2 regions of the Parabacteroides sp. AM58-2XD genome follow, and region 1 is predicted to be linked to the other one. Evidence: riboswitches for the same ligand, from Rfam matches in the RefSeq annotation. Region 1 holds a riboswitch; the other holds the start of a gene.
The links. A riboswitch is a leader RNA that binds a small molecule or an ion and turns the genes downstream of it on or off. The one in region 1 is predicted to bind cobalamin.
Positions count from the first base shown of each region.

Region 1 (4,376 bases):
AGTAATCAATAAAAAATCGAAGCCCCGGCGAATCACTTCGGCGGGGCTCCTGGCTTTAAAATTATTATTGAACAATTTCTAACAACCAAATCTAATACTTAATAGAAGAATAATATCATTAATTGGGCAGTTAGTACACGTAAAAACATTGTCAACGGATAAACTGTAGCATAACCTACTGCCGGAGCATCATTTCCCGCCGTTGCATTCGCATAAGCCAAAGCGGGAGGATCCGTCGTACTGCCGGCCAGCAATCCCATCAACGTATAGTAATTCAGTTTAAAAAAATGCCTGCCAATCAATCCGATGACTAATAAAGGCAGCATTGTTATAATAAAACCGTAACCAATCCAGACAAATCCGCCTTTATTCACGATAGTATCCACAAAACCATCCCCGGCACTCAGCCCGACACAGGCCAGGAACATGGTTATACCAATCTCCCGGAGCATCAGATTGGCACTCTGGGTAGTATAAGTAACCAGTTTATAACGGTATCCGAAACGGCTGATCAGGATAGCGACAACCAACGGACCACCTGCCAAACCCAGCTTGATAGGTTGAGGAATCCCTGGGAAACTAATTGGAATACTTCCCAGAATAATACCTAAAGCGATACCGATAAATATTGGAATCAGGTTCGGTTCATTCAGACGTTTCATCGAATTACCCAATATCATACTCACCTTATCGACAGCCAGTTCACTACCAACTACGGTTACACGGTCGCCAACCTGCAATTGCAAACCTTGTGTTGCTACCAGTTCCACTCCGGCACGATTCACACGTGTGACATTGATACCATGCAAACGGCGTAACTGCAAATCCCCCAGTTTAGTGCCCGTCAGTTCCGGCTTTGTCACCAAAATGCGGCGGCTGACAAAAGCACTTTCGGCGGGAATCCATTGTTTACGGTCCATCTCTATCTCTTGACCGATAAAGGTTTTTATAGTTTCCGCATCATGTTCTGTCGTGATCACGAATATTTTATCATCTTCTTCCAAAATCGTACTGCCGGTAACAATGTCCACTTTATTGGTCTTGTTACGCCAAATACGGGATATGACAAATTCCCTATGCTCCAACAGGGCGGCAAGCTCCATTATCTTCCTGCCAAAAAGAGCCGGATTCTTCACTATCAGCGATATAGGTGTAGCCTCACTATTATGCACATTATTCTCTTCTTCCAGCTTTTTCGTCTCCTGGTCAAAACTTATATGAAAAATATACCGGACAAACAACATGGAAAGGATGATACCGACGACTCCCAGCGGATAAGCAACGGCATATCCCAATGCAATCGTATCATCGGAAGCCCCCGTCATATCACTAAATGCCTGTTGAGCAGCCCCCAGTCCCGGTGTATTTGTCACTGCACCCGATAAAATACCGACCATCGTCGGAATAGGGATTCCTGTCACAAAATGTATCACCAAGGCCATCATAACCCCGAGAAAGACAATTCCGCAAGCCAGACCATTCAAAGTCATCCCCCCTTTCTTAAAAGAAGAGAAAAAACCGGGTCCGACCTGCATGCCGACTGAATAAACAAATAGGATCAATCCAAACTCTTTAAAGAAATGAATGACAGACGGATTGATTGTAAACCCAAAATGTCCCAGTAGAATGCCGACAAACAATACCAGGGTTATCCCCAGAGAAATCCCAAATACTTTGATTTTCCCAAGTTGGATCCCTATGGCAATAACCAGAGACAGTAAAAGGATGGAATGTCCGATACCTTCTCCCCATAATAATTCATGAATCCATTCCATAGTCAATCACTTTTGAGGCACAGCAAAACTCCACGCCACAACGCGAACAAAGCTTCTCCATGATTTTCATACAATTTAGAATTAATATTCTTTTCGAACCATTTCCCTAACCCACGAGGAAAAACAGCCTTTAACGAACGGCAGGTCTTCTGACTGACTCCCATCCTGAAGCCTTCCCGACACATGTCAGTGGCATAAGTTGTTTTCAGGATGTTATTAGAGCTTCACAGCAGCGGGACTGTCCGGGATTTACACCCGATTCCCTTTTAATCCGTATCATCCGAACAGACAACACGAAACCAATTCGGAGGCAAAGCTACAAAATAAAAGACAAAATCAATATGATAAATACAAGTTTTTTAAACTTTTACGTTCCTGTTTATTTATAAAACTATGACATAAGCAGAAATCCCTGCCAGCCTCACGGTCGACAGGGATTTACCATTCATAATTCTAACAACAAAATCAAATCGTTACAATGGCATATTGCCATGTTTTTTCGGCGGATTGCTCTGGCTTTTGTTCTTTGCCATCTCCAACGCCTGTATCAGCTTGAAACGAGTCTGCCGCGGCATGATAATCTCGTCGATAAATCCTTGCTCAGCGGCCCGGTAGGGATTAGAGAAGTTTTCCGCATACTCTTTCATAGCCCGCTCTTTCTCTTCTCCGGTTGCTTTTCTATATAAGATATTAACAGCCCCTTCTGCTCCCATAACGGCAATCTCCGCCATTGGGTAAGCCAGATTAACATCGGCACCGGTCGGTTTGCTCGACATAACGATATAAGCACCGCCATAGGCTTTCCGGGTAATCAACGTGATTTTAGGTACGGTCGCTTCCGCATAAGCATAGACGATCTTCGCGCCGTGGCGGATAATACCGTCGTGCTCCTGGGTACATCCCGGAAGAAAACCGGGTACATCTTCAAAAGTAACCAGCGGAATATTGAAACAATCGCAAAAACGGATGAAACGAGCCGCCTTATCCGAAGCATCGATATCCAGCACACCTGCCAGGAATGCCGGCTGGTTGGCAACGATACCGACCGTACGTCCGCCTAAACGGGCAAAACCGACTACGATGTTTTTTGCAAAATGCGGCATTACCTCAAAGAAATAGTGATTATCCACCACCGGTTCAATAATATCCTTTATATCATAAGGAATATTCGGATCATCCGGAATCACCTCCTGCAACGATTCTTCTTCACGGCGGATATCATCCGTACAAGGAACAAGTGGGGCATCTTCCATATTATTGGCCGGAAGAAAACCGAGTAATTCGCGGATACTCATTAATGTTTCTTCTTCCGTATCACACATAAAATGAGTAACACCGCTCTTGGTACTATGTGTATAAGCACCGCCCAATTCTTCTTTTCCTACTTCTTCATGGGTAACCGCCTTGACCACGTCCGGACCGGTGATAAACATATGGCTTTTTTCTTTCACCATAAAAATAAAATCGGTCAACGCAGGCGAATAGCAGGCTCCTCCGGCACAAGGTCCGAGGATCGCAGAAATCTGCGGAACCACTCCCGAGGCCATCGTATTCTGATAGAAAATGGAGCATATCCGGCCAGACTGCTGACCCCTTCCTGAATACGGGCACCACCCGAATCATTCAGGGCAATTACCGGCGCTCCGTTTTTCAATGCCAGTTGTTGCACCTTGACGATCTTCGCGGCATTCGTTCCGCTCAATGTTCCTCCGTAAGCGGTAAAGTCATAAGCATAGACAAACACTTGGCGTCCGTCTATCTTGCCATACCCCGAAACGATCCCGTCACCCGCTATTTTGTTCTTTTCCATACCGAAATTGGTACAACGGTGAATGACAAACTTATCCAGTTCGACAAATGTACCCTTATCCAGTAACATGTCAATACGTTCACGGGCAGTCATACGTCCGGCTTCATGCTGTTTCTCTATACGTGCCATACCGCCTCCCAACGAAGCAGCCTTATCCAGTTCTTCAAACGTTTTATATAAATGTTCTTTTCCCATTTTAATCCTCTTTGTCTGTTATTATATCCAAAGTCAGAAGGACCTGGTTGCTCGTCACCGAATCCCCTTCCTTTACCTGCACATCGCGTACCGTGCAGGCCGAACTTACCTTATAATTACTCTGCATCTTCATTGCTTCGATCACTACGACAATATCGCCAGGTTCGAGACGGTCGCCTTTCTGAACAGCAACCTTCACCACCTTGCCGGGCATCGGAGAAATAATCTTATTGTCCTGCCGCTCTTCGCTATTCCTGCGCATACGCAAATATTTCACCTGCGTATCAACAATATCCACACCATAAGAGAGGAAATGGGTATTCACCGTATAGTTTTTACCACTTTCTCCGCGGATCAGTTCTGCATTATACGAAACACCGTTGTGCAAAATAGAACAGGCGCCATTTTCGGCCATTACGACATCGACTTCATAAGGGATACCGTCAATAGTCAACCGGACTTTGTTTCCATCTTTACTGACCAACGAAACATCCGCAACTCTTTTTCCAATATGTATTTCCATAAATAATAATTATTCAATAGTGCTAATGTGCCGATTATTAAATACGCAGGACTCCTTTTTGTAATCCGAATTC
Region 1 covers NZ_QSDP01000030.1:18,820-23,195, reverse strand. Annotated here, with positions in the region: gene DXA15_RS09410 (putative transporter) at 99-1,775, opposite strand; cobalamin riboswitch at 1,897-2,094, opposite strand; partial or broken gene DXA15_RS09405 (acyl-CoA carboxylase subunit beta) at 2,249-3,780, opposite strand; gene DXA15_RS09400 (biotin/lipoyl-containing protein) at 3,782-4,303, opposite strand; gene accC (acetyl-CoA carboxylase biotin carboxylase subunit) at 4,341-4,376, opposite strand, start outside.

Region 2 (4,376 bases), on a different contig from region 1:
ATGATAGAATGAAAGGTTGTAATGCCTGATAACTGCGTAAAATTGGCGTTATATTGACAAAAGTCACAAAAAGGAGGCTGGTAATGATTCTTTGTTAAGTGAAGTGCGCATTTTTCAACTTATTTGTAATCTTCGGTTGGCAAAAACAGTGTATTTCGACAGTTCTTGTATTAAAGAACTTTAAAATATAGATAAAGGGTTGTGGTGTATGATAATTTGTCTAATTTTGCGATATCAAAATGATAAAATGAAACTAATGGCAAGTCTAGAGTGATAAAAAGAAAGTAAATGGCAATTTTAAAAACTTCGGTTTATGTAATTAAGGAGATTTGATTATGGCAACAATGAGATTTAGTTTGGCAGGCGTCGTTTCAAGAGAAACAGAGACAGGATCATGGGTTAAAACAATTGCAGATTGTTTGGGTATTCGAATGTTTTCGAAGATGGGTTCTTCGGAGAGTATGAATAATGTCGGTTGGGATACCACCAAGCAGAAGGAAATCCAGGATCTTCATCATTATGCCATCAGCAACTTGATCCCCAGGGCCGGAGTCTATCAGATGAAGTTACTTGAATCGTTGGCACAATCTGCTTCCATCTATTCACCGGAAGAGACTGAAACTCTTTATAATGAAACGAATAAAAAGATTGAAGAGATCAGCAGTCACATTTCAGGAGTATTAGTGAGTGCACGTGAGTTGTGCAAGTCGGGGCATCAGAACTGGGAATCTGTCCAGTCGCTTCGCTACCATATGAACCGTCTGAACGGTATCATAGAATCCGTATAGTTTTTGCGATACAATAATCGGGATAGTAATTTTTAAGTTGAGGGTGTAGCAAAAGTTTCTTCTGCTACACCCTTTTTTTATTGTATGATCATCAGTGAGAAATAAGGGAAAGATTTCTCTGCGATGATTTGCCGGTCGGAGGTGTAGTATTCCTTATCCGTTCCTACATTTTCAAAATAATGGAATTGTGTCTGCGGATGCTTGCGGATACATGCATGTACGGCTTCCACGCATTGCGACAGTTTCATAATGACGATCACGTATCCGGCATTTATCTTTTCAGATAATTCTTCCGCGGAAGGAGTGCCGGGAATAACGACGATCTGTTCTTCCTGTTTGACAATGTGCAAGCCGGCCAGTGCTCCGGCAGCGATGAAGGCGGGGATTCCGGCAATACGCTGAACGTCGATTCCCGTCTCTATAAACTTGTCATATATATACTGGATGGAAGAATAGAAGCCGGCATCGCCTTCGGCTACGATAACGATCTGTCTGCCTTCCGCATAGTTTGCGGCGGCTTCGTTGTAGAGGGCGTCGTAGGCTTTCCAGGCTTCCGTGCGGTCTTTGCTCATGGGGAGCATGAAGCAGCGGATGGCAGTTTCGTTTATTTCCAGTGCACGTACGATATCGGCGGCACGCGAGAGGATTTCACCCTGCCTGTTACGGGTGGCTGGGCAGTAGATAATATCTGCTTTCTGAAGTTGTCGGAGACTTTCACTGTGATAAGTTCCGGTTCGCCGGGACCTAATGATACGAAACTGATCGGGTAAGTCATTTTATTCTTGTTTTTATTTGGGGTGCAAATGTGCTGAAAATAGTGCAAAGTTGCAAACTTCTTATTACTTTTGCGATCGAAATAGGTTCTGTAAAACTCCTGTTCATGGAGACAGATTAAAAGGGAACCGGGTGGAAATCCCGGACAGTCCACGCTGCTGTGAAACTTCGTAACATTCCGATAATACCTTTTGCCACTGATCCGTAGGTGATCGGGAAGGCTTTCGGGATGGAAGTAAGTCAGAAGACCTGCCATTTTTAGCATAACAGTTGTCCTCGTGGGTTTGGACAGTTTGTGTCGGATAAAAACAAATATGAATATGAACAAGTATTTAGCAGGTTGTTGCCTGGTTGCATTACTGGCAACGTCGTGTGTATCGAAGGAAAATCGGGAGGAGAAGGAGAGTGTTTCGGCACAGCAGACAGCATCTGCTGATCGTGAGGCGCATATTACGCCGCAATATGCCAAAGGTTTTCAACTGTCCTATGCCGACGGTTATATCCTGATGGATATACAAGATCCCCAGAATGAAGAAAGCACCCGTTTCCAATATGCCTTGGTAGAGCGCGGAACGAAGCCGGAAGGTATCCCTGCGGATTATACGGTTATCGAGATCCCTGTGCGTAGTGCCATTTGCATGACTTCATTGCAGCTATCCAATTTCATCAAGCTAGGGGCGGAAGATAAAGTGGTCGGCATCACCAGTACCCGTCATCTTTTCAACCAGACTGTCAATAAGCAGCTGAAAGAAGGAAAGACAGCCAAGATCGGTATCGAGGGTAATTTTGATAACGAAGTGATCATGAGCATCAATCCTGACTTGATTCTTATTTCTCCTTTCAAACGGGGCGGATATGAGACAATGAAAGATGTCGGTATCCCTTTGGTACCGCACTTGGGATATAAGGAAACGACTCCGCTGGGACAGGCGGAATGGATCAAGTTCGTCGGATTGCTGCTCGGTATGGAGAAAGAGGCGAACGATAAGTTCTCCGCCATAGAAAAACGTTACAATGAACTGAAAGCGCTGACAGCCGAAGGACAGGTGAAGAAACGTCCGATCGTCTTCAGCGGCGAGATACACGGAGGAAACTGGTATGCGGTAGGCGGGAAGAGCTTCCTAGCGCAACTCTTCAAGGATGCCGGTGCCGATTATTTCCTGAAGGACGACGACCGTTCCGGTGGTGTCACGCTCGATTTTGAAACGATATACAACCAGGCTGACGATGCCGATTACTGGCGTATCGTGAACAGTTATCCCGATACATACAGTTATGAGGCCCTGAAGGAGCAAGACCCGCGTTATGCCGATTTCCGTGCGTTCAGGGAGAAAGGCGTCATCTATTGTAACATGCGGGAGAAGCCTTTTTACGAAAGTATGCCTACCGAGCCGGAGGTCTTGCTGGCTGACCTGTTGCATATTTTCCATCCGGACTTATTACCGGACCATACACCGGTCTATTATGATTTACTTAAATAAGCGACGATGAAATACTCGAATACTTTCCTGATGCTTCTGATCGTTGTTACCATCGTTGTCCTGTTGTTTCTGAATCTGGTGCTGGGATCTGTTTCCATCCCGTTGCAGTCGGTCTGGCATATCATTTTCAGTAGCGGCGAAGAGCCTGTTACCTGGCAGAACATTATCTGGAAGTCGCGTTTCCCGCAGGCACTGACGGCTTTGGTTGCCGGTGCCGGATTGTCGATCAGCGGGCTTCAGATGCAGACCGTGTTCCGTAATCCGCTTGCCGGACCTTCCGTATTGGGTATCAGTTCGGGGGCGAGCATGGGTGTTGCCTTTGTCGTCCTGTTGAGTGGCAGCCTGGGAGGTGTGGCGCTCAGCAAGCTGGGGTTCATGGGGGAGATAGCCCTGTCGGTTGCAGCCGTGATCGGTTCTTTGTCTGTGATGGCTCTGATCGTATATGTCTCGCAGAAAGTAAAAGGAAATGTAACGTTGCTGATTATCGGTGTGATGATCGGTTATGTAGCGAATGCCGTGATCGGGGTATTGAAGTTTTTTAGTGTGGAAGAGGATATCCGTGCTTATGTGATCTGGGGGTTGGGAAGTTTTTCCCGTGTATCGGGCAACCAGATGATGTTATTTGTGATCATTATGGCGGTGCTGATCCCTCTTTCCTTCCTGCTGATAAAGACGCTGAACCTGATGTTGTTGGGTGACGGATATGCGCGTAACCTGGGGTTGAATATAAAACGGGCGCGCCTGCTCGTCATTACTTCGGCGGGTGTGCTGACGGCTATCGTCACAGCTTATTGCGGGCCGATCATCTTCCTGGGACTGGCAGTGCCGCATCTTTGCCGCGCCATCTTTCAGACTTCTGACCATCGCGTACTGATGCCGGCTGTCCTTTTTGCCGGTGCCGCCTTGGCGCTTGCCTGCAACCTGATCGCTCGTATGCCTGGCTTTGAAGGAGCCTTGCCGGTCAACTCGGTAACGGCCCTGGTGGGAGCTCCGGTAGTAGCTTCCGTCCTGTTCCGCAAACGTAAGAACGAATTGAACGAATGAGTATGAAAGAGGCAACGATACAGATAAAAGACCTGTCTATCGGTTATCATTCTAAAAGTGATACAAAGCTGGTAGCAAGTCATATAACGACAACGATCTATAGTGGCGAATTAACCTGCTTGCTGGGAGCCAACGGTGTCGGAAAGTCTACTTTATTACGTACATTATCCGCTTTCCAGCCTCGCCTGTCGGGCGAAATAGCACTACTGTCCCGCGATATACAGGACTATAGTGATAAGGAGCTTAGCACTATAGTGGGAGTGGTGCTGACAGATAAGTGTGACATCCG
Region 2 covers NZ_QSDP01000112.1:1,942-6,317, reverse strand. Annotated here, with positions in the region: gene DXA15_RS20830 (hypothetical protein) at 336-788, shown strand; partial or broken gene DXA15_RS20825 (precorrin-2 C(20)-methyltransferase) at 866-1,563, opposite strand; cobalamin riboswitch at 1,630-1,834, shown strand; gene DXA15_RS20820 (ABC transporter substrate-binding protein) at 1,883-3,043, shown strand; gene DXA15_RS20815 (iron ABC transporter permease) at 3,050-4,087, shown strand; gene DXA15_RS20810 (ABC transporter ATP-binding protein) at 4,090-4,376, shown strand, end outside.
Region 2: another riboswitch for cobalamin. It lies ahead of DXA15_RS20820 (ABC transporter substrate-binding protein); the one in region 1 lies ahead of DXA15_RS09410 (putative transporter).